2 linked regions of the Cystobacter fuscus DSM 2262 genome follow. The protein of the gene in region 2 binds, or shares a complex with, the protein of the main gene of each other region. Links are inferred from orthologs where the notes say so. Each region holds a gene or a part of one and is shown on either strand. Other genes may lie near its edges. The genes, in order: accD and D187_RS28995.

Region 1 (11,690 bases), on a different replicon or contig from region 2:
GGAGGCGAGGCTCGGGTCGGCCGCGCGGGTGGCGCGCGCCTTCTCCGCCAGCCCCGCGATGAAGTCGCGCTTGAGGTCCTCGTGCACGTAGATGCGCGACAGGGCACTGCACTTCTGGCCGGAGAGCCCGAACGCCGAGCGGTAGCACCCCTCGATGGCCGCCTCCAGGTCCGCGTCACGGCAGACGATGGCCGGGTTCTTCCCACCCAGCTCCAGGAAGCAGGGGCGCACGGACTGGGCGGTGAGGCGCCGGTGGATCTCCATGCCCACCGGCTGGCTGCCGGTGAAGTTGACGCCGTCGATGCCCGGGTGGGACACGAGCGCGGCGCCGAGGGACTCACCCTCGCCGTGCACGAGCTGGAACACGCCCGGGGGCAGCCCCGCGTCATGCAGCGCCTGGTAGAGGCCCTCGGCGCACCAGGGCGTCTCCTCGCTGGGCTTGAGGATGACGGTGTTGCCCCCGAGCAGCACGCCCGCGCTCATGCCCGCCGCGAGCGCGACCGGGAAGTTGAAGGGGGAGATGACCACGAACACGCCGTAGGGCCGCAGCACGCTCCGGGTGTCTTCCTTGGGGGACAGGCGCGCGAGCGGCTTGACGAAGCCCTCGGCCTCCTCGAGCTGGCCCGCGTAGTAGCGCATCAGGTCCGCGGACTCCTCCACGTCCCCGAGCGACTCCAGCCGCGTCTTGCCCACCTCGAGCGTCATGATGGCCGCCAGCTCCATGCGGCGCTCGGAGATGAGGTCCGCGGCGCGCTTGAGGATGCGCGCGCGCTCCTGCCAGGGCGTGGCGCCCCACTTCTTCTGCGCCTCGCGCGACACGCGCACCACCCGGTCCACCTCGGACAGGGGCGTGCGGTGGAAGCGGCCGAGCAGCTCCTGGTTGGCCGGGTTGCGGCTGTCCAGCAGGTCTCCTCCCCGCCAGGGCTCGCCGGAGATGAAGGAGGGGTGCTCGGCGCCCAGCTTTCCGCGCACGGCTGAGAGGGCCTTGTCGAACTCGGCATGCAGTTGCGACAGGTCGGCATCGAGGACGGAATAGGTGATGCGAAAGCTCATAGCCTCTCCATGTAGCGGTTGATTCCCCGGGCGAGCAGTTCCACCAGCTCGTCCACTTCCGACTCAGTGATGACGAGCGGCGGGCCAATCATCACCAGATCTCCGTTGGTTCCATCGGCATGGCCGGTGTTGGGCCAGAGGATGAGGCCCTGGGCGAACAGCTCGGAGAGCAGCCCCTCCACCACCTTGCGTCCGCGGGGGAAGGGCCGCTTGCTGGCCTTGTCCTCCACGAACTCCACGCCCGCCATCAGGCCCACGCCCTGGATGGAGCCCACGTGGGGCAGGGGCAGCAGCACCTCGCGCAGGCGGCGTTGCAGGTACTCGCCCACGCGCGCGGCGTGCGCCACCAGGCCATGCCGCTCGTAGTAGTCCAGCACCGCGAGCCCCGCGGCCGTCATGACGGGGGCCTGCAGGTAGGTCTGCGCGTGCATGAAGCCGCCCGAGCCCTGACGCATCTCCTCGAGGTGGCTCTGGCGCACGAGCAGCGCGCTCAGCGGCACGTAGCCGCCGCTGATGCCCTTGCCCAGCACGAGCACGTCCGGCTGGAACTGGAACTGGGTGCTCGCGAAGAACTGACCCGTGCGGCCACAGCCGCACATGACCTCGTCGGCGATGGTGAGGATGCCGTGGCGGCGGCAGATCTCCGACACGCGCTCGAAATAGCCCGGCGGCGGCACGGACGCGCCCGCCGAGGAGCCGATGACGGGCTCGGCGATGAAGGCGGCGATGGTGGAGGCGCCCTCGCGCTCGATGGTCTCCTCCAGCAGCCGCGCGTAGTGCTCGGCCCCGTCGCGCGCGTAGTCCGCGAGGCCCGAGCGGTAGGGGTAGGGCGCGGGCGTGGTGACGACCTCGGAGAGCAGGGGCCCGAAGAACTTCTTGTAGTGGGGCCGCCCCGACATGGACAGGGCGTAGAGGGTGTTGCCGTGGTAGCCCGGCATGCGGGTGATGACCTTGGATCGCTGGGGCTCACCGCGCTCGACCCAGAGCTGGCGCGCGAACTTGACCGCGGCCTCCGTCACCTCGGAGCCGGAGCTGAGGAAGGCCGCCCGGTCGAGGCCCTCGGGCGCGAGCGCGCACAGCTTCGAGGCCAGCGCTTCCGTCACGTCCGCGGTGAAGTGCGTGCCGTTGACGTAGGCCACCCGGAGCAGCTGCTCGTGGATGCGGTCGGCCACCTCGCGGTTGCCGTGGCCCACGCTGACCACCAGCGCCCCGCCCGAGCCGTCCAGGTAGCGCTTGCCCTGTTTGTCGAACAGGTAGACGCCCTGGCCATGGGAGATGACGGGAAAATCTCGCGCGAGGTTGCGCAAGAGCACGTTGCCATCGGGATAACGAACGGTGTTCACGGCGGCGGGAACCTCGAGGACGTGAGCGCGCACCCGTGACGGAACGACGGCTGGTGCGTGTCAGGTGAAGACAATGAATGTCACGCGGACATCCGTTCCGGAGTGCCCTCTCGTGCAAGGGTTTGGAAGCTCGAACCCATTCACACGAAACGCACAGGCACCAAACCCCCGTCGTTCTTACTGTCGGCCTCTTTGGCTTGTCAAGCACGCGAAGCGTCTGCCCATGACGCACGGCGCCCTCGGCGCGGAGAGTCGGCGCGGAGAGTCAACACGCGGATGCTCCTGGCGCCGTGCGTGATGTGTATTTCCGGGCGATGCGCTAGGCGCGCCGGGCGCGTGGCTTGCGAGCGGGCGCCTTCGTCGGCCCTCGAGCGCTCAAGTCGCGCAGGCCGGAGTGTTTCAGGCGGCGCCTGGCTTGCTCCGCGGACACTCCCGCGAAGTGCATCGCCAGCGCGACCTTCACCTCGTGGCCGGCCCGCTCGAGCAGTCGCTGGGCCGCGGGCAGCGTGAGGTCCGTCAGCTCCGCCACCATCCGCGCCGCCCGGGCACGCAGCTTCGTGTTGCCCGGGCGCATGTCCACCATGCGCCCGCGGTACACCTTGCCCAGCGTCACGAAGGCCGTGGTGGTGAGGGCGTTGAGGATCAGCTTCGTCGCCGTGCCCGCCTTGAGCCGCGTACTGCCCGCGACGAGCTCCGGTCCCGTCTGGGCCAGCAACACCTCGTCCGCCTCCATTCCAGGACCTGGCGGGCCACAACACACCAGCACCGTGTGCGCGCCGCGCCGTCGTGCCTCCTGGAGCGCGCCGCGAACGAAGGGGGTGCGCGCGCTCGCGGAGATGCCACACACCACGTCGCTCGGGCCCACGCGCAGGCGGCGCATGGTGCGGGCGCCCGCCTCGGCATCGTCCTCGGCGCCCTCCACCGCGCGCGTCATCGCCCGGGGGCCTCCGGCGATCACCGCCTGGACCTGGCTGGGGGACGTCCCGAAGGTGGGGGGACACTCACTCGCGTCGAGCACGCCCAGTCGCCCGCTGGTTCCCGCTCCCACGTAGACCAGACGGCCTCCTGCGTGGAGGGCGTCGGCCACGGAACGTGCCACGCGCGCCATGCCGCGCAACGCGGGGCGGACCGCTCGGACAGCGGCCACGTCTTCTCGATGCAAACGGCGGATGACCTCTTCCGGAGGGACGAGGTCCAGATCCTCCGCCAGGGGATGAACCTGCTCGCTGGGCGGGAGCGCGTGGCTTGTGGAACGCGCCTTGCCCACCCGCGAGTCCTCGGCCCTTCTCAGGCCGCCTTGGTGACCTTGCCGGCCTTGATGCAGCGGGTGCAGGCGAGCACGCGCTCCGGGGTGCCGTTCACGGAGGCCCGGATCTTCTGCAGATTCGGGAGGGTCCGCTTCTTGGTCTTGTTGTTCGCGTGGCTGACGTTGTTGCCCACCAGCGGCCGCTTCCCGCAGATGTCGCATTTCCAGGCCATGACTGCCAACTCCTTGAAATCAGGGGCGAATTAACAGCCGCCCTAATGAGAGCGGCGGAACCTATCCACAAACCACCGGAAAATCCAGCGCGATCAGGATCAGCGCTTGAGGACGGGCTTCTTCTTGAGCATCTCCTGCACCAGCCGCGCGGCCCGGATGCCCGCGAGGAACTCGCCCTCCAGGCCCAGCCCAGGGAGGACCTCCCGTCCGGCGAGCAGGAGGTTCTTCGTGGGCGTTTGCTGCTTCAAACCCGTGACCCCCAGCACCGCTTCCGAGTCGAAGACGTAATGGGGGTGGGGCATGAGCCGGCTGCCGCGCACCGCGCTGGCGTCCAGGTAGGGGGCCGAGCGCAGCAGGCGCTTGTCCTTCGTGAAGGGCATCAGCGCGTCGAGGTGGGCGTCGATGCGCAGGGCGAGGTTCTGCAGGTAGCCCTCGCCCAGGTCCCGGATGCTGGCGGGGACGAAGCCCCCGGCGCACACCACCCGGAGCGCGGGGTCCTCCTTGCCCTGGTGGTCGCGCGCGGGGTGGAGCTGCACGAGCAGGTGGCTCAGCTCGCCCTCCTGCTGGGTGTCCATGAGCAGCAGCTCGCCCATGCCGCGCGGCAGCGCCGCCTCCGGCACCACCCAGTTCACCGAGAAGAGGAAGGACTTCACGGTGGACACATCGAGCTGCTCGCTCAGGGCGCGGTGCTTCTTGCGCCCCGTCAGGATGCGTCGCAGCGCGCCCGCGTCCGTGGCGGACACCAGGCACGAGGCCCGGTAGAGCGTGTCCGAGCGCAGCAGCTTGAGCGCGGAGAAGCGGTTGCCCTCGATGTGCAGCTCCTCGGCCACGTACGTGTCCGTGTTGTCGGGGCTGAGCAGGTCGCCGCCCAGCTCCGTGAAGCGATCGAAGAGCAACTGCCGCAGGCCGTCGCGTCCGCCCGGGTAGCGCCAGGGCGTCTGCAGCGCCTGGGACAGGGGCCGCGTGCGCGCCAGGGGCGAGCCGGGCTGATCCATGTGGATGGTGAAGGGCAGCAGGCCGCGCAGCAGCCGCGAGGGCTCGTCCGTGCCGCTCAGCCGGGGCTCCGCCTCGAGCCCGCCGTGCTGGCGCAGGCGCTTCTTGAGATTCCAGGACTCCAGCATGCCGTCGGGCGGCAGGGGCGGGCCTTCCTTGAAGAAGGCATCCGAGGGCTCGTGCTGCCGGATGGTGGCGGCGAGGTCCGCGAGGATGCGCTCGCTCTCGGTCCCGAATTCGCGGAGGAACTCGGCGCTCCGGCGGGCCGGGTCGGCGTGCAGGTCCACCCGGTGGCGGGGCAGCACCAGCTGCAGCTCGGGCACGTGGGGCTGCTGGCCGCGTTGCAACTGGGGGGTGAGGCTGAGCTCGGCGAAGGCCTCCTCCACCGCGGGCATCGTCTTGAGGGCCGGGGTGATGAAGGGGGCGTAGGGCAGCAGGAAGCCGTCGTGCTCGTAGCCCGGCCCCGTGCCGTCGTGCTCCACCAGGAGGACGCTGTAGCCGCGCCGGGCGAGCAGCACCGCGGCGAGTGCCCCGCCCAACTGGCTGCCCAGGACAATCACGTCATAGACGTGCCGGGAGGGAGCCGTGGAGGAGGGGAGCGGTTTGGAGCGGGAAGCGGGCGTCGGCATCTCGCCGCGCACACTACACACGTTGCCTGGAGGCTCGCAGTGCTTTCCCGCGCTTCAGGGCGGGGTGTCCCCGGGGTCCTCGGCCGGGGTCCAGCGGGGCGGCTCGTCCGGGGCGGGTCGCCCCTCGAGCAGCTCATGCGGGCGGAACGCTCCCTTGTAGCGCAGGGACGCGCACTCCTGGACCCGGTAGCCCAGGTACACATGGGGAATGCCCCGGGCCCGCGCCAGCTCCACCTGGAACACCACGTTGGCCGAGCCCAGTGAGGCCCGGGCGTAGGCGGGATCGTAGAAGAAGTACACCGCGCTCCAGGCCTGGGGCATCTCGTCGCAGATGCCCAGGCCGACGAGCCGGGGGCCACCCTCGGCCGTGTCGTCGTACCAGGCCACCTCGCGCGCGCACGGGTGGGGGAAGGCGAACTGGAGGAAGTACTCTCGGGGGCCGATCGGCGAGGCGTTCCATTCGCGCGTCTGCTCGCGCTCGGCATGCCAGGCCCGGTAGAGCGCCAGCCGCTCCTCGTCCACCCGAGGGGGGCCCACCTCCACGCGCAGGTGGGCGCACGCGGCGCGGGCCCGGCGCTGGCTGCGGTTGGGCTGGAAGGTCGCCGTGGGGATGCGCAGCGACACGCACTGGAAGCAGGCCTGGCAGGCGGGCCGGAAGTACATGGGGCCGAAGCGGCGCCAGCCGCGCACGAGCATCCGCTCGTACTCCTCGGCCGTCACGTCCTTCATGACGAACTGCTCCATCGAGGAACTCTGATCCGGCAGGTAGCTGCACTCGCCGGGCGGCTCGACGGAATGTCCCAGGATGATCGCCATGACGGCCCACGCTCGCGTTGACGGAACCCCGGGATTTAACAGGGCCCCCCCGCGCGGTCGAGTCGTCCTGGGGGCGGGGCTGCCCCCTCGCTCGGTTCAGCCCGGCTCGCCGGGATTGCGCAGGCCCGCCGCGTCCACGCTGGGGCCCACCGAGGACACGGCACGTCCGCCCTCCAGCCGCACCGCGCCCGTCACCGCGAGCTTGACCGCCAGCGGGTAGAGCCGGTGCTCCGCCGCGAGGATGCGCGCGGACAGGGCCGCCTCGTCATCCCCGGAGAGCACGGGCACTGCCGCCTGCGCGATGATAGGGCCCGTGTCCATGCCCGGGTCCACGAAGTGCACCGTGCACCCGGCCACCTTCACGCCCCTGTCCAGGGCCTGCCGCTGGGCATGCAGCCCGGGGAAGGCCGGCAGCAGCGAGGGGTGGATGTTGAGCACCCGGCCCGGAAAGCGCCCGAGGAAGTCCGCCCCGAGCAGCCGCATGAAGCCCGCAAGGCACACCCACTCGACGCCGGCGGCCTCCAGCGCATCGCCCAGTGCCTTCTCGAAGTCCGCGCGCGCGCCGAACGTCTTGTGATCCAACGCCCGCGCCGCCACGCCCGCCGTGCGCGCCCGCTCCAGGGCGAAGGCGGTGGGCACGTTGGAGACCACCAGGGCCACCTCGGCCGGGTAGTCCGCGCGGGCGCACGCGTCGAGCAGGGCCTGCAGGTTGCTGCCACTGCCCGACACCAGCACGCCCAGCTTCGCGCGGCCGCTCATGGATGGATGACCGCCGTGGCCTCGCCCTGACCGGCCTCCACGCGGCCCACCTCGCTGGCCTCCACGCCGCGCGCGTGGAGCACCGCCAGCGCCGCCGCCACGTCCTCCTTGGCCACCACCACGATGAGGCCCAGGCCCATGTTGAAGGTGTTGTACATCTCGTCCCGCGCCACGCTCCCGCGCTTCTGGATGAGATCGAAGATGGCGGGGCGCTTCCAGGCCTTCTCGTCGAGCACCGCGCGCGTGCCGTCCGGCAGGCAGCGGGGCAGGTTGCCCGGAATGCCGCTGCCGGTGATGTGCGCCATGCCCTTCACCTTCACGGCCTTCAGGAGCGCCAGCGCGTCCTTCACGTAGATGCGCGTGGGCTCCAAGAGCGCGTCGCCGAGCGGCCGGTCCAGGCCCTCGGGCACCGCGTCCAGGGCGAGCTTCGCGTCCTCCAGCAGCACCTTGCGCGCCAGCGAGTAGCCGTTGGAGTGCAGCCCCGAGGACGTCAGGCCGATGAGCGCGTCGCCGGGCGCCACGCTCTTGCCGTCGATGATCTCCGAGCGCTCCACCACGCCCACGCAGAAGCCGGCCAGGTCGTACTCGCCCCGCGCGTAGAAGCCCGGCATCTCCGCCGTCTCCCCGCCCAGCAGCGCGCAGCCCGCCTGCTCGCACCCCACGGCGATGCCCTTGACCACCTCGGCCGCGGCGTCCACCTCCAGCCGCCCGGTGGCGAAGTAGTCCAGGAAGAAGAGCGGCTCGGCGCCACAGGTGAGGATGTCGTTCACCGACATCGCCACCAGATCGATGCCCACCGTGCCGTGCCGGCCCGCCTGGAAGGCCACCTTCAGCTTGGTGCCCACTCCGTCCGTGCCCGCCACCAGCACCGGCTCGCGATACTTCCCCGGTGGCAGGGCGAAGAGGCCTCCGAAGCCTCCCACTCCCGCCACCACCTCGGGCCTCATCGTGCGCGCCGCGTGCGGCTTGATGCGCTCGACGAAGGCGTCCCCGGCCTCGATGTCTACTCCCGACTGCTTGTAGGTCGTTCCCACGCGGCGCCTTCTACCGGCTTTGCCCCGCCCGTGTCTCGGCCCATACCCACCTCCCCGTTCATTCTCCGGGGTGGTGAACCGTTTCCACCCGCGCCCGAGGGGGAGAGGGGTAGGCGTCCAGGCGACATCGAGGACGGAGGACAGCGGATCCAAGTCTGAATTTGACCCTGCCGACCGGGAGGGCTTAACTCGGCCTCGCGATGGGCGCCGAGGAAACCCTCTTTCAACGTTTTGGCAAGGAGTTCTCGAAGGGCACGGTTCTCTTCCGCGAGGGAGAGGCGGGTCGGGAGATGTTCGTCCTGCAGTCGGGACGAATCGCCATCTCCAAGCGCGTGCGCGACGAGGAGAAGGTCCTGGCGGTGCTCGGGCCCGGCGAGTTCTTCGGGGAGATGGCCATCATCTCCAACCGGCCTCGCAACGCCACGGCCACCGTGAGCGAGGACGCCAAGCTGCTGGTGATCGATCCCAAGACGTTCGAGGGGATGATCCGCGGCAACGCGGAGATCGCCGTGCGGATGATCAAGAAGCTGGCCGAGCGCCTGTCGGAGGCGGACGCGCAGATCGAGAACCTGCTGCACTCGGATCCGGTCAGCCGCGTGGTCCACCACGTGCTCCAGACGTGCCGCACGCGGGGGCGGCCCACGGAGGAGGGGATGGAGTTCGATCTGCCCCTGCGCGAGATACCCCAGCAGATCGGCGTGGGCGAGCCGGCCATCCGCAACGTGTTGGACAGGCTGGAGCGGGCGGGGTTGCTGGAGCGCGCGGGTGACAGGCTCACCGTGCAGGATACGGCGCGCCTGCACGACTTCCTCCAATACCTGGAGATGAAGTGGAAGTTCGGAGACCTCTAGCGTGAAGCTTCACGTCCTTGGCTGCCATGGTGGTGAGCTGCCCGCGTGCCGCACCACGTGCTTCCTCGTGGACGACGTGCTCGCGCTGGACGCGGGCGCTCTCACGAGCACGCTGTCGCTGGAGCAACTGTGCAAGGTCGACGACATCATCGTCGGCCACAGCCATTTCGACCACGTGAAGGACCTGCCGCTGATGGCCGATCTCATCATCGGCCGACGCGATACGCCCGTGACCATCCACGCCTCGCGCGAGTGCGCCCGGGCGCTGCGCGACAACATGTTCAACAACGCGCTGTGGCCGGACTTCACGCGCATTCCCACGCGCAAGGAGCCGGTCTTGCGCATCAAGCCCTTCCGCGCCGGCAGCACCTTCCAGGTGGGCCCCTACACGGTGCAGTCCATCCCGGTGCACCACCCGGTGGAGTCCTGCGGCTTCGTCATCACCCGGGGCCGCACGTCGCTCGCCATGAGCGGGGACACCGGCCCCACGGACAAGCTGTGGAAGGTGCTCAACCAGACGCCCACCCTCAAGGCGCTCCTCATCGAGACGAGCTTCCCCAACGCGCTGCAGCATCTCTCCGACGTCTCCGGCCACCTCACGCCCCGCACGCTCCAGAGCGAGCTGGCCAAGTTCGAGCGCGACGGGTGCTCGGTGCTGCTCTACCACCTCAAGCCCGCCTTCGTTCAGCAGGTGAAGCGGGAAGTGGCCGACATGCCCGTCGAGGTCCTGGAACTCGGGGATACCTTCGAGTTCTAGCGTGCATGGGTGTTGACGGCCCCCGGGCACTTGGGATTAACCGGGCCCTCCCATGGCCTGGTTCTCGAAGAAGCCCCGTATCGCCACCGCTCCCGAACCCATCGAAGCCCCCAGCCGCATGCAGGGTTTGTGGGCCAAGTGCGAGAACTGTGACGAGATCCTCTACCGGCAGGAGTTGGAGAAGAACCTCAACGTCTGCCCGCACTGCGATCACCACCTGCCCTGGCCCGCGCGCACCCGCCTCGCCACGCTGCTGGATCCCGACAGCTTCGAGGAGTTCGACAAGGAGCTCGAGCCGCAGGATCCGCTCGGGTTCACCGACTCGAAGAAGTACAAGGATCGGCTGAAGTCCACGCGCAAGGCGCTCGGGGAGAACGACGCCTTCATCTCCGGCGTGGGGCGCATCGACGGCAAGCAGGTGTCGGTGGGCTGCTTCGTGTTCGAGTTCATGGGCGGCTCCATGGGCTCGGTGGTGGGCGAGAAGTGCACGCGCGTCTTCGAGCGCGCGCACGAGCTCAAGTGCCCCGCCATCGTCTTCTCCGCCTCGGGCGGCGCGCGCATGCAGGAGGGCATCTTCTCCCTCATGCAGATGGCCAAGACGAGCGCGGCCATCGCCCGCTTCCGCAACGTGGGCAAGCCCTACATCTCCGTGCTGCTGCACCCCACCACGGGCGGCGTGGCGGCCTCGTTCTCGTGGCTGGGGGACGTGATGCTCGCCGAGCCCAAGGCGCTCATCGGCTTCGCCGGCCCGCGCGTCATCGAGCAGACCATCCGCCAGAAGCTCCCCGAGGGCTTCCAGCGCTCCGAGTTCCTCGTGGAGCACGGCATGCTCGACTCCATCGTCGCGCGCAAGGATCTGCGCGCCAAGCTCGGGCAGATCATCGGGCTGCTCGGCTAGTCGTCCTCCCCACGCCGCGCCATGCTCCCCCGGACGCCCGCCGAGGCCCTGGAGTTCTTCTCCCGGCTGAGCCCCTCCAGCATCAAGCTCGGCCTCGAGCGCGTGGAGGCGGCCCTGGAGGCGCTCGGCCATCCCGAGCGCCGCTTCCCCGCGCTGCACGTGGCGGGCACCAACGGCAAGGGCAGCACCTGCGCCTTCGCCTCGGCGGCCCTCCACGCCGCGGGCCACCGGGTGGGGCTCTACACCTCGCCCCACCTGGTGCGCGTCAACGAGCGCATCCGCGTGGATGGGGTGGAGATCTCCGACGAGTGCCTCGGCCAGCGCATCCTCGAGGTGCTGGAGCGTCACCCCGAGGCGGCCACCTCGCTCACGTACTTCGAGTTCGGCACCGTGGTGGCCTTCTGGCACTTCGCGCGCGAGGCCGTGGACGTGGCCGTGGTGGAGGTGGGGCTCGGAGGCCGTCTGGACGCCACGCGCGCCTGCGTGCCGCTCGTCACCGCCATCACCCCGGTGTCCTTCGATCACATGGAGTACCTGGGCAACACCCTGGGGGCCATCGCCGCGGAGAAGGCGGGCATCCTCAAGCCGGGCGTGCCGGTGGTGCTCAGCCGCCAGGAGCCCGAGGCGCTCGAGGTTCTCGAGCGGCTGGCCCGGGAGAGTCAGGCGCCCGTGCTCCTGGAGGGCCGTGACTTCCACCTGGGGCCGCGTCCCGGAGGCGGCCTCGCCTACGAGGGGAGCGGACTGTCGCTGGAGGGCCTGTTCCCGAGCCTGCGGGGCGAGCATCAGTGGCAGAACGCCGCGGTGGCCCTGGCCGCGCTGGAACAACTCTCCGCGCGGGGCGTGCGCGTCCCACCGGAGGCCCTGCGGACCGGACTCGCGGGAGCCCGCTGGCCTGGACGCCTGGAGGAACTCGGTGGCTCGCCCCCCGTGCTGCTGGATGGGGCGCACAACCCCGCGGGGGTGGGCGTGCTGCTCGAGGGCCTGCGCTCGCTCTATCCCGGGCGCCGGGTGCACTGTGTCTTCGGCGTGGTGGCCGACAAGGACCGGGGCCCCATGTTGCGCGCGCTCCTTCCCGCC
Region 2 (11,517 bases):
CCAAGCTGCACCTGATGCACGCGGCGTTTCGTAGCATCGAGACGCGGCTGCCGCAGGTGCGCGTCACCAACTCGGGCATCTCCGCCCTCATCAGCGCCACGGGCGAGGTGCTCACCGAGGTGCCCGATGACCACCGCGCGAGCCTCGCGCTGAGCGTGCCGCCCCCGCCGCGGCTGACCACCCTCCTGGTCGCCTGGGGGGATTGGCTGGGTCCCACGGCCCTGGTGCTCGGCGGGCTCCTGCTGCTCGGGCGAGCCCTTCCCTTCCGACGCCGGGCCCCTTGAGGCCCGCGTTTCCCACCCTGGACACTCCGCGCTCCGTCCCCCCGCCCGTCCGCCCGGAGGGGGTTGCCTCCAGGGGAAAGGATGGCCATGGGGTGGGTGGACGAGGTGGCATGAATACTCCGTGGTGACGGACGTCCCCACCTCCACAGATTCCAAGCCCGGGCACGCTCCGTTCGTGCGACGACGGGCCGGGACCGAATGGATTGGAGAGCGTCATGACTCCTCGGTGGTGGATGTGTCTGATGATCGGGTTGGCGGCCCCCGTCGTTCACGGGCAGACCGCGCCTTCCTATTCGCAGGAGGCCTCGCAGGGGTACTACGACGAGGAGGACTCCTACGAGGAGGAGACGGGCCCCCTGGCCCCCTACGCGCCTCCGGCCCTGCCCAACGAGGTGCAGACGGCCCGCCCCTTCCGTGACGCGGTGTGGGCCTCCGGCCACTGGTACTGGGACGGCAACGAGTGGCGCTTCAATCCGGGCACCTGGATCGCCTCCATGCCGGGCTACCAGTTCATCAACGGCTACTGGCAGCAGGAGGGCTCGGGCTGGCGGTGGATCTCCGGTGGCTGGGCGCGGCCCGGCTCGACGCAGGTGGAGATTCCCATCGCCGTCACCAACGAGGAGGTCGTCGCCTCCCAGGCTCCTCCGGCGCCGCAGATGGAGACGCCGCCCCCCGCGCCAGCACCTTCCTACACGTGGGCTCCCGGGTACTGGTACTGGTCAGGGGTCAACTGGTCCTGGGTGGCCGGGAGCTGGATGGCTCCGCCTCGTCCGGGCCTCGTCTTCGTCACGCCGCGCTGGGTGCGTCGCGGTCCCTCCTGGTACTTCGTGGGTGGGGGCTGGGCGATCCATGGCTCGACCCGGGTCGTCGTGCCGGAGTACCGGTACGCGCGCATCTCCGTGGGTTGGGGCCGGCCGAGCTACTTCGTGCACACCTGGCGCCGCTACCCGATGTTCCACTGGAGCCGGCCATATGGGTACCGCCACGGGCCCCGCTACAACCCGCCCCCCTATTACCGGGATCGGGACTGGGATCGCGGGCCGCGCCACCATGACTCCCGGCCCAATGGCCCCTGGCGGGATCGCAACGACGGCCCCCGCCGGGACCATGACGGTCCTCGTGGCCGGGACCACGATTCCGGGCCTCGTGGCCGGGACCATGACGGTCCTCGTGGCCGGGACCATGACGGACCTCGCGGCAGAGACAATGACGGTCCGCGTGGAGGCGGCTGGGGCCGGCACGATGCCACCCCGGTTCGCAACCACTGACCCCCGCCCGGGCGCTCCGCCTCAGAGCGAGGCGGTCGCCTCGGCGAGCTTCTCCTGCGCGGTCTCCCACCGCGCGTAGAGCTGCTCCAGCTCGCTCTTGCCGTCCCGGTGGGCGTCCATGAGCGGCTTGGCCTTGGCGAAGTCGTTGTAGAGCGCCGAGTCCGCCAGTTGCGTCTCGCGCTCCTTCTGCGCCTGCTCCAGCTTGGCGATCGCCTCCTCCAGCTTCGCGATCTCCTTCTTGATGGGGCCCTCGACGACGCTGCGCCGCTGACGGGCCTCGGCCTCCAGGCGCTTGCGGTCCTTCTCCGAGAGCCCCGCCGCCGCGCCCTTCTCCGCCGGCTTGTCGCCCCCGCCCTCCGCCTCCAGCGCCAGGCGCCGCTGCTCCTGGTGGTAGAGGTAGTCGTCCAGGTTGCCCGGGTGCGTCTCCACCTTGCCGCCCACCACGTCCCAGACGTGCGTGGACAGCCCGTTCACGAACGCGCGGTTGTGGGACACGAAGAGCAGCGTGCCGCCGTAGCCCTGGAGCGCCTCGATGAGCATCTCCGTCGAGTCCAGGTCCAGGTGGTTGGTGGGCTCGTCCATGAGCAGCAGGTTGGAGGGCACCAGCAGCAGCTTGGCCAGCGCTACGCGCGCCCGCTCTCCACCGCTGAGCACGCCCACGGGCTTGTCCACGTCATCGCCCGAGAACATGAACGAGCCGAGCACCCCGCGCACGAAGCTCTCCGGCTTGTCCGCCGCCAGCGGGCGCACCTCCTCGATGATGGTGTTGCGCTTGTCGAGCTTGTCGCCGTGGTGCTGCGCGTAATACCCCATCACCACGTTGTGCCCGAGCTTCACCGTGCCGCCGTCCGGCGCGAGCTCGCCCGCGACGATCTTCAACAGCGTCGTCTTGCCCGCGCCGTTGGCGCCCACCACCGCGATGCGCTGGCCGCGCTCCACGCGCGCATCCAGCCCCGAGTACACCACCGCCTCGCCGTAGCGCTTCTGGATGCCCTCGAGCGTCACCACGTCGCGCCCCGAGCGCTCCACCTCCGGGAAGCGGAAGCGCATGGTGGCCCGCTCCTCGATCACCTGCACGTCCTCGAGCTTCTCGAGCATCTTCGCGCGGCTCTGCGCCTGACGGGCCTTGGTGGCCTTGGCGCCGAAGCGATCGATGAAGCCCTGCAGCTCCGCCTTGCGCGCCTCCACCTTCTCGGCCTGGGCCTTGAGCTGCTCCTTCTCCTCGGCGCGCTGGCGCTTGTACGTGTCGTAGTTGCCCACGTACGAGCGCAGCCCCTCGAGTTCCAGCGACAGGATGCGGCCCACCTGCCGGTTGAGGAAGTCCTTGTCGTGGGAGATGAGCACCACCGCCTTGTTCGAGCGCTTGAGGAAGCCGTCGAACCACGCCTGGGTGGGCACGTCCAGGTGGTTGGTGGGCTCGTCCATGAGCAGCAAGTCCGGATCCTGGAGCAAGAGCCCCGCGAGCGCCGCGCGCATCCGCCACCCGCCACTGAGCGCTCCCGTGGGCTTGGCGAGGTCCGCCTCCCGGAAGCCCAGGCCCTTGAGGATGCGCTCGGCGTGATGCCGACCGTAGTGCTCCTCGAAGTGATCCAGCTCCGCGTGCAGGTCCGCGAGCGATTGGGAGAGCTCGAGTTGCTCCTCCTCGGAGCCGGCCGCGGCGAGCGCCGCCTCCGTGTCGCGCAGTCGCGCCTCCAGCGAGTCCCGGCCGGGCACGGTGCTCATCACCGCGTCCACCACAGAGCCCTCGGGCAGCCCGGCGAGTTCCTGGGGCAGGTAGCCAATCCGGGACTTGCGCCGGTAGGTGAGCGTCCCCGAGTCCGGGTGCTGCACGCCGGCGAGGATCTTCATCAACGAACTCTTGCCGGTGCCGTTGGCGCCCACCAGGCCCACACGGTCCTTGGGGCCGAGCGTGAAACTCTCAGAATCGAAGAGAACCTTCTTCCCGTAGGAGAGGCAGATGTCCTGGGCGATGACGAGGCTCATGGCGAATCCGGGGATGTAACAGCCCGCCGCTCGGACGGGAACGACTGATCTGCCTGCTCGCCTCCTGGGCGGCCCGGAATCCATGCGCGATCCCCGCCACTCCCCCTGCCCCCGGCCTCCGAGCTTCCCCTATACTCGCGACCCCATGGCTTCCCCCTGTCAGCACTGCGGCAGCACCGACGGTCCCGATCATCTCTGCGGCGGCTCCCAGATGGCGCTCATCGGGCAGGTGCTCGATGGCCGCTACCAAATCGAGGACGTGCTCGGCCAGGGCGGCATGGGCATGGTCTTCCGTGCCACGCAGACGTCCGTGCAGCGGCCGGTCGCCGTCAAGACGCTCAACCCCTCGCTCGCCGCCGCGCCCCAGTTCTTCGAGCGCTTCCGGCGCGAGGCGGAGGTCGCCAGCCGGCTGCGCCACCCCAACGTCATCACCATCTACGACTTCGGCCGCGCCCAGGACGGCACCTGCTACTACGTCATGGAGCTGCTCGAGGGCGAGAGCCTGCGCGAGCTCGTCAAGCGCGATGGCCCCATGAGCCTGCGCCGCGCGGTGGACATCATCGAGCAGGCGTGCCGGGGCCTCGCCCACGCGCACGAGCAGGCCGCCGTCCACCGCGACATCAAGCCGCACAACATCATGGTGCAGCAGCTCGACGGGCGGGACTTCGTCAAGGTGCTGGACTTCGGCCTCGTGAAGGCGCTGGAGATCGAGGAGGAGCAGCAGCTCACCACCACCGGCCAGGTGCTTGGCACGCCCCAGTACATGCCGCCCGAGCAGGCCGGTGGAGATCACGTGGATCACCGCTCCGACCTCTACTCGATGGGCGGCGTCCTCTACTACTGCCTCACGGGCACCTCACCCTATGGGGCCAACTCGGTGCGCAAGGCGCTCACCGCCGCCCTGACGCAGCCGGTGCCCACGGTGGCCTCCAAGCGCCAGGGCGCGCCCGTGCCCCCGGCCCTGGAGGAGTTCTTCCAGATCGCGCTCGCCCCCGAGAAGGAGGACCGCTACCAGAGCGCCGAGGAGTTCATCGAGGCCATGATGGAAGCGGTGGCGCCCCTGTCCGCGCAGCAGCTCGACGCGCTGCCCACCAACTCCTCGCCCGAGGCGGCGGGTGGTGGCAGCAGGAGCAAGGCCGGTCAGCGCAGTGGGTCGCGCAGCCGCTCCTCCGCGAGCGCCGTGCGTCCCAAGCCAGGCTCGGGCGCCCGGAGTGGAACGCCCGCCTCCGGCTCCCGCGCGGGCCAGCCGTCCGCCGTGAGGAACGCGGCGCCGGGGTCCCGCCAGCCCAGCATCGTCGGGGGAGGCGTCTCCCGCGTGGGCGCCACCTCGCCGGGCATGCGCCCGAGGACGAACGCGCCCCGGGCCGCCCCGCCCCCCGCTCCCGAGGAAGTGCCCTTCAAGTGGTCGGTGAAGAAGATCTCCATCGCGGTCGCGTCGCTGGTGCTCTTCGCCACGGCCGGAGCGGTCGTCGCGCTGCGGCCCAAGCCCGCCCCGGCCGCGGCGGACCCCGTGGCGGTGAAGTCGCAGCCCGCCGCGCCACGCGCCGCCGCGCCCCGTCCCGCCGACAACGGCATGCTCCTGGTGCACATCCGCTCCACTCCCGTGGGCGCCAGCGTGTTCGACGGGGACGTGCAGATCGGCACGACGCCACTGGATCGTCAGCTCCCGCGCGGCCAGGTGCGCGAGCTCACCTTCCGCATGGCCCAGTACGAGGAGCGCAAGCTCAAGCTGGACTTCACCGGAGTGGTGTCGGACTCGCAGGACGTGAGCGTGACGATGACGCCGGTGAAGGCCGCCGCGGTGGAGCCCGCCCGCCCGACCCGGGCCGCCAGGTCCGGCAAGGAGACCCGGGACGACTCCGTCCCCATCTTCGAGTAGGGCCACTCCAAGGCAGCCTCCCAGTTGTCACGGTGTTCGGAGTCGCGGCGAAAAGGGCTTCAGGATAAACCTACGCCCCGCCTGGAGGGACGCCCTCCGGCGACCGTATCGAGGAGTCCACACCATGGCGGAAGTCACCCTGGATCTGCGTGGCCGGCCCAAGGCCGAGGCCTATGCCGAGTTGCACCAACACGTCGAGGCCGTCCTGGAGGGCATCGACGACGACGTGGCGGCCATGGCCACGATGAGCTGTCTGCTGCACCACGCCTTCGGTCACCTGTGGACGGGCTTCTACCGGGTGGTGGAGCCGGGCAAGCTGCTGCGCGTCGGCCCCTATCAGGGCACGCTCGGCTGCCTGGAGATCCGCTTCGGCAAGGGCGTGTGCGGCACCTCCGCCGCCGAGGGCCGCACCGTCATCGTCGAGGACGTGCACTCCTTCCCGGGCCACATCACCTGCGATGGCCGCTCGGCCTCGGAAATCGTCGTGCCCGTCTACAATCCCCAGCGGGAGCTCATCGCCGTGCTCGACATCGACTCCGAGCACAAGGCCACCTTCGACGACGCGGACCGCCGCGCCCTCGAGGCGCTCATGGGCTGGTTCTCCCGGCCCCGGCGCAAGTAGGCGGGGCGCTCAGCGCCGGGCCATGCGCGCGAGGATCTCCTGCTCCAGCGTGCGCACCACCTCGGACAGCGGCAGCAGCGAGGAGTCCACCCGCCGGGCATCGTCCGCCGGCTTGAGCGGTGCCACGGCGCGGGAGGCATCATCCTGGTCGCGCTTGACCTGATCGGCCAGGACGTCCGGCAGCGCGCGCTCCACGCCCTTCTGGAACAGCTCCTCGAAGCGACGGCGGGCGCGGATGTCGGGATCCGCCTCCAGGAAGAACTTGGCGTCCGCGTCCGGGAACACCACCGTGCCGATGTCCCGTCCCTCGAGGATGGCGCCCTTGGGCGCCTGGAGCGCCAGACGCCGCTGCAGCGACAGCAGCCCCTCGCGCACCACGGGCCGGCTCGACACCTGCGAGGCCGCCATGGAGTTCTCCGGCGTGCGGATCTCCTGCGACACGTCCTCGCCGTCCAGGAACACGTGGTTGTCCTCGCCCACCACCTCGAAGGACACGCGCACGCTCGCCAGCAGCGTGCCCAGGCCGGCGTCGTCGTCGAACGCGATCCCCTCGCGCCGCGCCTTGAGCGCCACGCACCGGTAGATGGCGCCCGTGTCCACCAGCGCGAAGCCCAGGCGGCGAGCGAGCACCTTGGACACGGTGGACTTGCCCGCGCCCGCCGGTCCGTCGATGGCCACGATGAAGGGTCTGGAAGTCATTGAGGGGCTCTCTCCTGGAGACGGGACGGTGCGGCTAACGTCCGGAGAACACGCCGAGCTTGCGGAAGCGCTCGTAGCGATCCCTCACGAGGTCGTCCGGAGACAGGCCCGACAGCTCATCGAGGTGCTTGCGCAGCGCCTGCCCCACGTTCTGCGCCGCCTTGGCGTGGTCGCGGTGCGCGCCGCCCGCGGGCTCGGAGATGATCTCGTCGATGATGTTCATCCCCATGAGATCGCGCGCGGTGAGCTTGAGCGCGTCCGCCGCCTTCTCCGCCTTGGAGGAGTCGCGGTAGAGGATGGAGGAGCACGCCTCGGGGGAGATGACCGAGTAGATGCTGTTCTCCAGCATCAGCACGCGGTTGCCCACGCCGATGGCGAGCGCGCCACCCGAGCCGCCCTCGCCCACCACCGTGGAGACGATGGGCACCTTGAGCCGGCTCATCACCTCCAGGTTGACGGCGATCGCCTCGGCCTGGCCGCGCTCCTCGGCGCCGATGCCCGGGTAGGCGCCCGGCGTGTCCACGAAGGTGAGGATGGGCTTGTCGAAGCGCTCGGCCATCTCCATCAGCCGGCGCGCCTTGCGGTAGCCCTCCGGGCGCGGCATGCCGAAGTTGCGCGCCATGTTCTCCTTCGTGTTGCGCCCCTTCTGGTGGCCGATGATCATCACCACCTGCCCGTCGAAGCGCGCGAAGCCGCCCACGATGGACGAGTCCTCTCCGAAGTGCCTGTCCCCGGCCAGCTCCAGGAAGTCCGTGAACAGGTACTGGACGTAGTCCAGGAAGTAGGGACGCGAGCTGTGACGCGACAGTTGGACGACCTGCCAGCGCGACAGGTCGCTGAAGATCTCCGTCTGGAGCTTCTTCGCCTTCTTCTCCAGCTTGGAGATTTCCGAGGAGAAATCCACCGAGCCGCTCTCCGAGAGCGTCTTCAGCTCGCCGATCTTCTTCTCCAGCTCGATGAGCGGGCGCTCGAAATCGAGTGGATAGTTGATGCCGTTCGCCATGGCGCGGGAGCCCTATCACCCGCCACCCAGCCTGACAACGCGCAACCTGTTACGCGGTACGCTGAATCCCCACCTTCCCGCCTCGTCGAGACGACATGGACGCCCTCCCGCTGCTGCTCGCCCTCCTGCTGTCCGCCGCGCCCGCCCCCTCGGCGCGCACCCTCAACACCCAGGGTTTCCGCCTCTATCAGGCGGGCCAATATCCCGAGGCCCTGGAAAAGTTCGAGGCCGCGGCCCGGGCGGATCCGCAGATGGCCCTGGCCCACTACAACGTGGCGGCCACCCTGGGGGTGCTGCGCAAGAAGGGGAAGATTTGTGACCACTCGGCCTACCGGGAGACGATCGTCGAGCGCCTGACGCGCTCGGTCGAGTTGGATCCGCGCCGGCTCACGCGCGCCAAGGCCGACGCGGACCTGGATCCCATCCGCGACACCCTGGGCTGGCAGCGCCTGCTGGGCCTGTCCCCCCAGAACGAGGCCCATCTGCCGAAGCTGCTGCGCCGGGTGACGTGGTTCAAACTCGACGCGGGGATGGCCCGCGAGAAGCTCACCTTCCCGGACGCCCGGAGGGTGGTGCTGGAGCGGACGGGCTTCGACGAGAAGGCCCAGCGCGTCACCACCCGGAAGCGGACCGGCACCTACACGCTCCGGGGGCGCACCCTCCGGGTGACCTTCCCGAACGAGCCCTCCGTCGAGGGCACGCTGAGCGAGAAGGGAGCGCTCCAGCTCGGCGCGCTGGGGACGTTCTCCGATCTGCCGCCGGAGTGCGATGCATAGAACGGATCGCCGCCTGACGGACTTGGCGGCACGGGAGCCCCGGCCCACCCTTTCCCTGGGGAGGTGGTGGGGATGGTGAGACTCGAGGGACGGCAGTGGGGTTTGGTGGCGTTGGTGGCGTTGACGCCCTTCTTCTTCGCCTTCCTGCTGGCGGCGTCGGCGCCCGGCGTCGTCGAGCCCGTGCTGGGCACGGTGCTGGGCGGGGCGAGCTGGCTGCTGGCGGCGCTGCTGGGGCTGCTCGGAGGTGCCCTGTTCGCCGGGTGCCTGAGCACGCTGACGGCGCTGCCGGGGCGGCCCTCGGCGACGCGGCGCGCACTGCACCTGGTGGGCGCGACGGTGGTGCCGGTGGGGCTGTGCATCGTCCCGGCGCTCTGCCTGATGCTGGCGGGCCCGGCGATCGCGCTCCAGCTCGAACAGGGCCAGGCCCTGCCCCAGGCGCTCCGCTCGCGGCCCACGCACCCGTTGTTGGAGGGCTTGCGCTACCAGCTGCCGCGCGTGCTGCGCAACATGGGTGGGCTGCACCTGCGCTGAAGCACCCCCCTGCCGGCGAGGGAGAGGGGCACGGCGGCCGATCAGGCCGCCTTCGTCTTCGCGGTGGCGCTCAGGGCGTACCAGGCGGTGCGGAACGCCTTGAGCTCGCGCAGACCGGCGGGGTGACGGCCCAGGGCGGGCGCCACCGTCACCGGCAGGCCAATCGTCTTCTCGATGTTCTTGGCCGCGTTGAGCTCGTTCTTGCGCCGGTTCTCGCACTTGGGGCAGTCCGCCTTGGGCCCCACGCGGTTGACCAGCACGCGCTCCACCTGGAGCTTGCGATCCTTGAGGTACTGCACCAGGCGCTCGGAGCGCTCGGCGGCCAGCTCCTCACCACGCGTGACGACGACGAAGCGCGACTCGGTGGGCGAGGCCAGGGCCTCCTCGAAACGCTTGATGTGCTTGAGGAAGCCGGCCATGTCCTCGGCCAGCTCACCCAGGCCCTTGGACTTGTGCTTGGACAGCACGCTCTGCAGGGCGCCGAACCAGCTCCGGGCCGTGTCCACCAGCTCCACCACGCGCAGGGTGGACACCATGGGGGCGCCGTCCACGACGATGCGCTTGAAGCGCTCCTGCACCAGGGCATCCGTCAGACACGACAGGGCGGCCAGCTCGTCGATGCCCGCGGGGGCCGCGTCGAGCAGGTTGCGGAAGAGCAGCAGATCCACCGGCACGTCGTTGCCCGTCTTGGGCGCGCCCTCGTAGGCCTTCTCCGCCTTTTCCTTCCAGCGCTTGCGCACGGCGTTGAACCAGCCAGCCATGTCCAGCTCGCGCGCGTACAGGCCCTTGGTGCCCTTGACCTGCGTCTCCACGTCCGTCAGCCGGCTCTGCAGCACGTCGGACAGCGAGTGCGCGGGATCCGTGGAGATGAGGAGCACCGGCCCCTCCTTCTCCGTCAGCGTGACGGCGGCGGCGGCGGCGCAGGAGCTCTTGCCCACCCCGCCCTGCCCCACGAAGAAGATGAGCCGCGTGGGCGGCAGCGGCGGCGCGGCGATGGGAGGCATGGAGGGCGCGCGCACCAGGGCGGGAGGCCCCTCGGCGGCGGCGAACTCCAGCGTCTTGGTCTCCTTGCCGCTCGCCCACTCCTGGGCGAAGGGCTTGAGCAACTCCAGGCCCCGGGGCGCCACCTCGCGCCGGCCCACCAGGTGCACCGGCACGTTCTTGTCCAGCGCCTGATACTTGCGCACGTGCGGCGCCTGGAGACCGCGGCGGCCCAGACAAGCGGCACAGCCGTCCTTGTCCTCCACCTGGTTGACCACCACCTCGACCACGGGGATGCCGCGCTCGCGCAGCTGCGCGAAGTACATGCGCGTCTGGGCCTCGGGCACCGGCTCCGCCAGCGCCACCAGGTGGAAGGCCGTGCGCGCCGGATCCTTCAGCAGCGCGAGCAGCTTCTCCGCGCGGGCGAGCTGCTCCTCGAGGAACCCGGGCTCCTCGGCCACGGCGGCGGCCTTCTTGCCCTTGCCGCCCGAGCCCTTCTCCGAGCCCACCCTCACGACGCCCAGGAACTTGCGCAGACCCACCGGCATGTCGAACAGGCGCAGCGTGTGGCTGGTGGGCGCGGTGTCCACCACCACGCGATCGAACTCACCACTCTCCGCCAGCTCCGCCACGTACAAGAGCCCCAGCAGCTCCTCGAGCCCCGGCGTGGCCTGGGTGTACAGCTTGCCCAGCTCGTCCTCCGACAGGTGGGTGCCCTTGCCGGCCGCCTTCTGCAACGCCGACGCGTACTTGCTCAGGAAGGACTTGCCCAGCGCGCCCGGCTCCAGCTCCATCGCCCACACGCCGCCGTCCGGCTTCGCCTTGGCGCCCTTGCCCTTGGCCTTGGGGGCCTCCTTCACGGGCTCCGCCGTCTCCTCGGCCTCCAGCTTCGTCGGCTTGCCCGTCAGGGGCTTGCGCAGCAGATCCGACAGCGAACGCACCGGATCCAACGAGACGAGCAGCACCCGCTCCTTGGGCGCTTCATCCGCCAGCCGCAGGGCGTACGCCGCCGCGAGTGTGGTCTTTCCCACCCCACCCTTGCCGCCGAAGAAGTGAAGAACTCGTGCGTCGCTCATGAACACATGGCCTTCCTTGACACCCCTCGGCCGAACCCGCCTCCGTCCTCTCGGGGACGGTCACGAACGGGACTCGCCGGACTTCTGTTCGGGTGGGGAACAGTCTTACCGGCTGCCGCATGAGGTGTGGTGTGACCTGAAGGATCGCCCGCCGCGACCCTGTGAGTCAAGCAGAGACCGGGCAGTCCCCCCCCGACCCAACGCGGTGCGTCATCGCTCGAACGAAGACAACCGTGAAGCCGGGCGCCCGCCTACCTGGCCGCCCGATTCACGCGCGCCCACCGCCCGCGACCCCACCTGTGGGGTAGGCAGGGTGTGCGGGGTCCACGAAGTCCGCTCAGCGGAACTCGGGGCCGTTGTTGATGAGCGAGCCGCCATGGCCCGACGACAGGGTATTGCCCTCGCCGCCCTTGCC

What was found.
Region 1: the proteins of D187_RS28995 (region 2) and accD are in contact, whole or in part, in a solved structure (PDB 8UXZ), measured with the Escherichia coli proteins. The link is inferred for Cystobacter fuscus DSM 2262 from one-to-one orthologs.

Annotation. Positions count from the first base shown.
Region 1 is NZ_ANAH02000005.1:258,021-269,710, reverse strand. What follows is about bases 8,733-11,690. They hold accD (acetyl-CoA carboxylase, carboxyltransferase subunit beta), read left to right. Parts: upstream 8,733-9,767; coding sequence 9,768-10,613; downstream 10,614-11,690. Other genes in these bases: D187_RS08645 (bifunctional folylpolyglutamate synthase/dihydrofolate synthase), read left to right, coding at 10,635-11,690; D187_RS08655 (MBL fold metallo-hydrolase), read left to right, coding at 8,960-9,715; D187_RS08660 (Crp/Fnr family transcriptional regulator), read left to right, coding at 8,733-8,958. Outside these bases: D187_RS08700 (aldehyde dehydrogenase family protein), read right to left, coding at 1-1,053; D187_RS08695 (aminotransferase family protein), read right to left, coding at 1,050-2,396; D187_RS08690 (N-acetylmuramic acid 6-phosphate etherase), read right to left, coding at 2,716-3,663; rpmB (50S ribosomal protein L28), read right to left, coding at 3,684-3,875; D187_RS08680 (NAD(P)-binding protein), read right to left, coding at 3,975-5,498; D187_RS08675 (arginyltransferase), read right to left, coding at 5,553-6,314; purN (phosphoribosylglycinamide formyltransferase), read right to left, coding at 6,411-7,073; purM (phosphoribosylformylglycinamidine cyclo-ligase), read right to left, coding at 7,070-8,107; more of D187_RS08660, read left to right, coding at 8,308-8,732.
Region 2 is NZ_ANAH02000018.1:147,482-158,998, reverse strand. The notes cover bases 5,755-8,539. They hold D187_RS28995 (acetyl-CoA carboxylase carboxyltransferase subunit alpha), read right to left. Parts: upstream 7,739-8,539; coding sequence 6,770-7,738; downstream 5,755-6,769. Other genes in these bases: D187_RS28990 (tetratricopeptide repeat protein), read left to right, coding at 7,834-8,514; cmk ((d)CMP kinase), read right to left, coding at 6,046-6,735; D187_RS29005 (GAF domain-containing protein), read left to right, coding at 5,755-6,036. Outside these bases: lnt (apolipoprotein N-acyltransferase), read left to right, coding at 1-284; D187_RS29020 (YXWGXW repeat-containing protein), read left to right, coding at 500-1,552; D187_RS29015 (ABC-F family ATP-binding cassette domain-containing protein), read right to left, coding at 1,574-3,535; D187_RS29010 (serine/threonine protein kinase), read left to right, coding at 3,681-5,414; more of D187_RS29005, read left to right, coding at 5,539-5,754; D187_RS28985 (hypothetical protein), read left to right, coding at 8,587-9,045; D187_RS28980 (ArsA family ATPase), read right to left, coding at 9,087-11,102; enhancer binding protein Nla6, read right to left, coding at 11,440-11,517. UniProt on the Escherichia coli protein: Component of the acetyl coenzyme A carboxylase (ACC) complex. First, biotin carboxylase catalyzes the carboxylation of biotin on its carrier protein (BCCP) and then the CO(2) group is transferred by the carboxyltransferase to acetyl-CoA to form malonyl-CoA.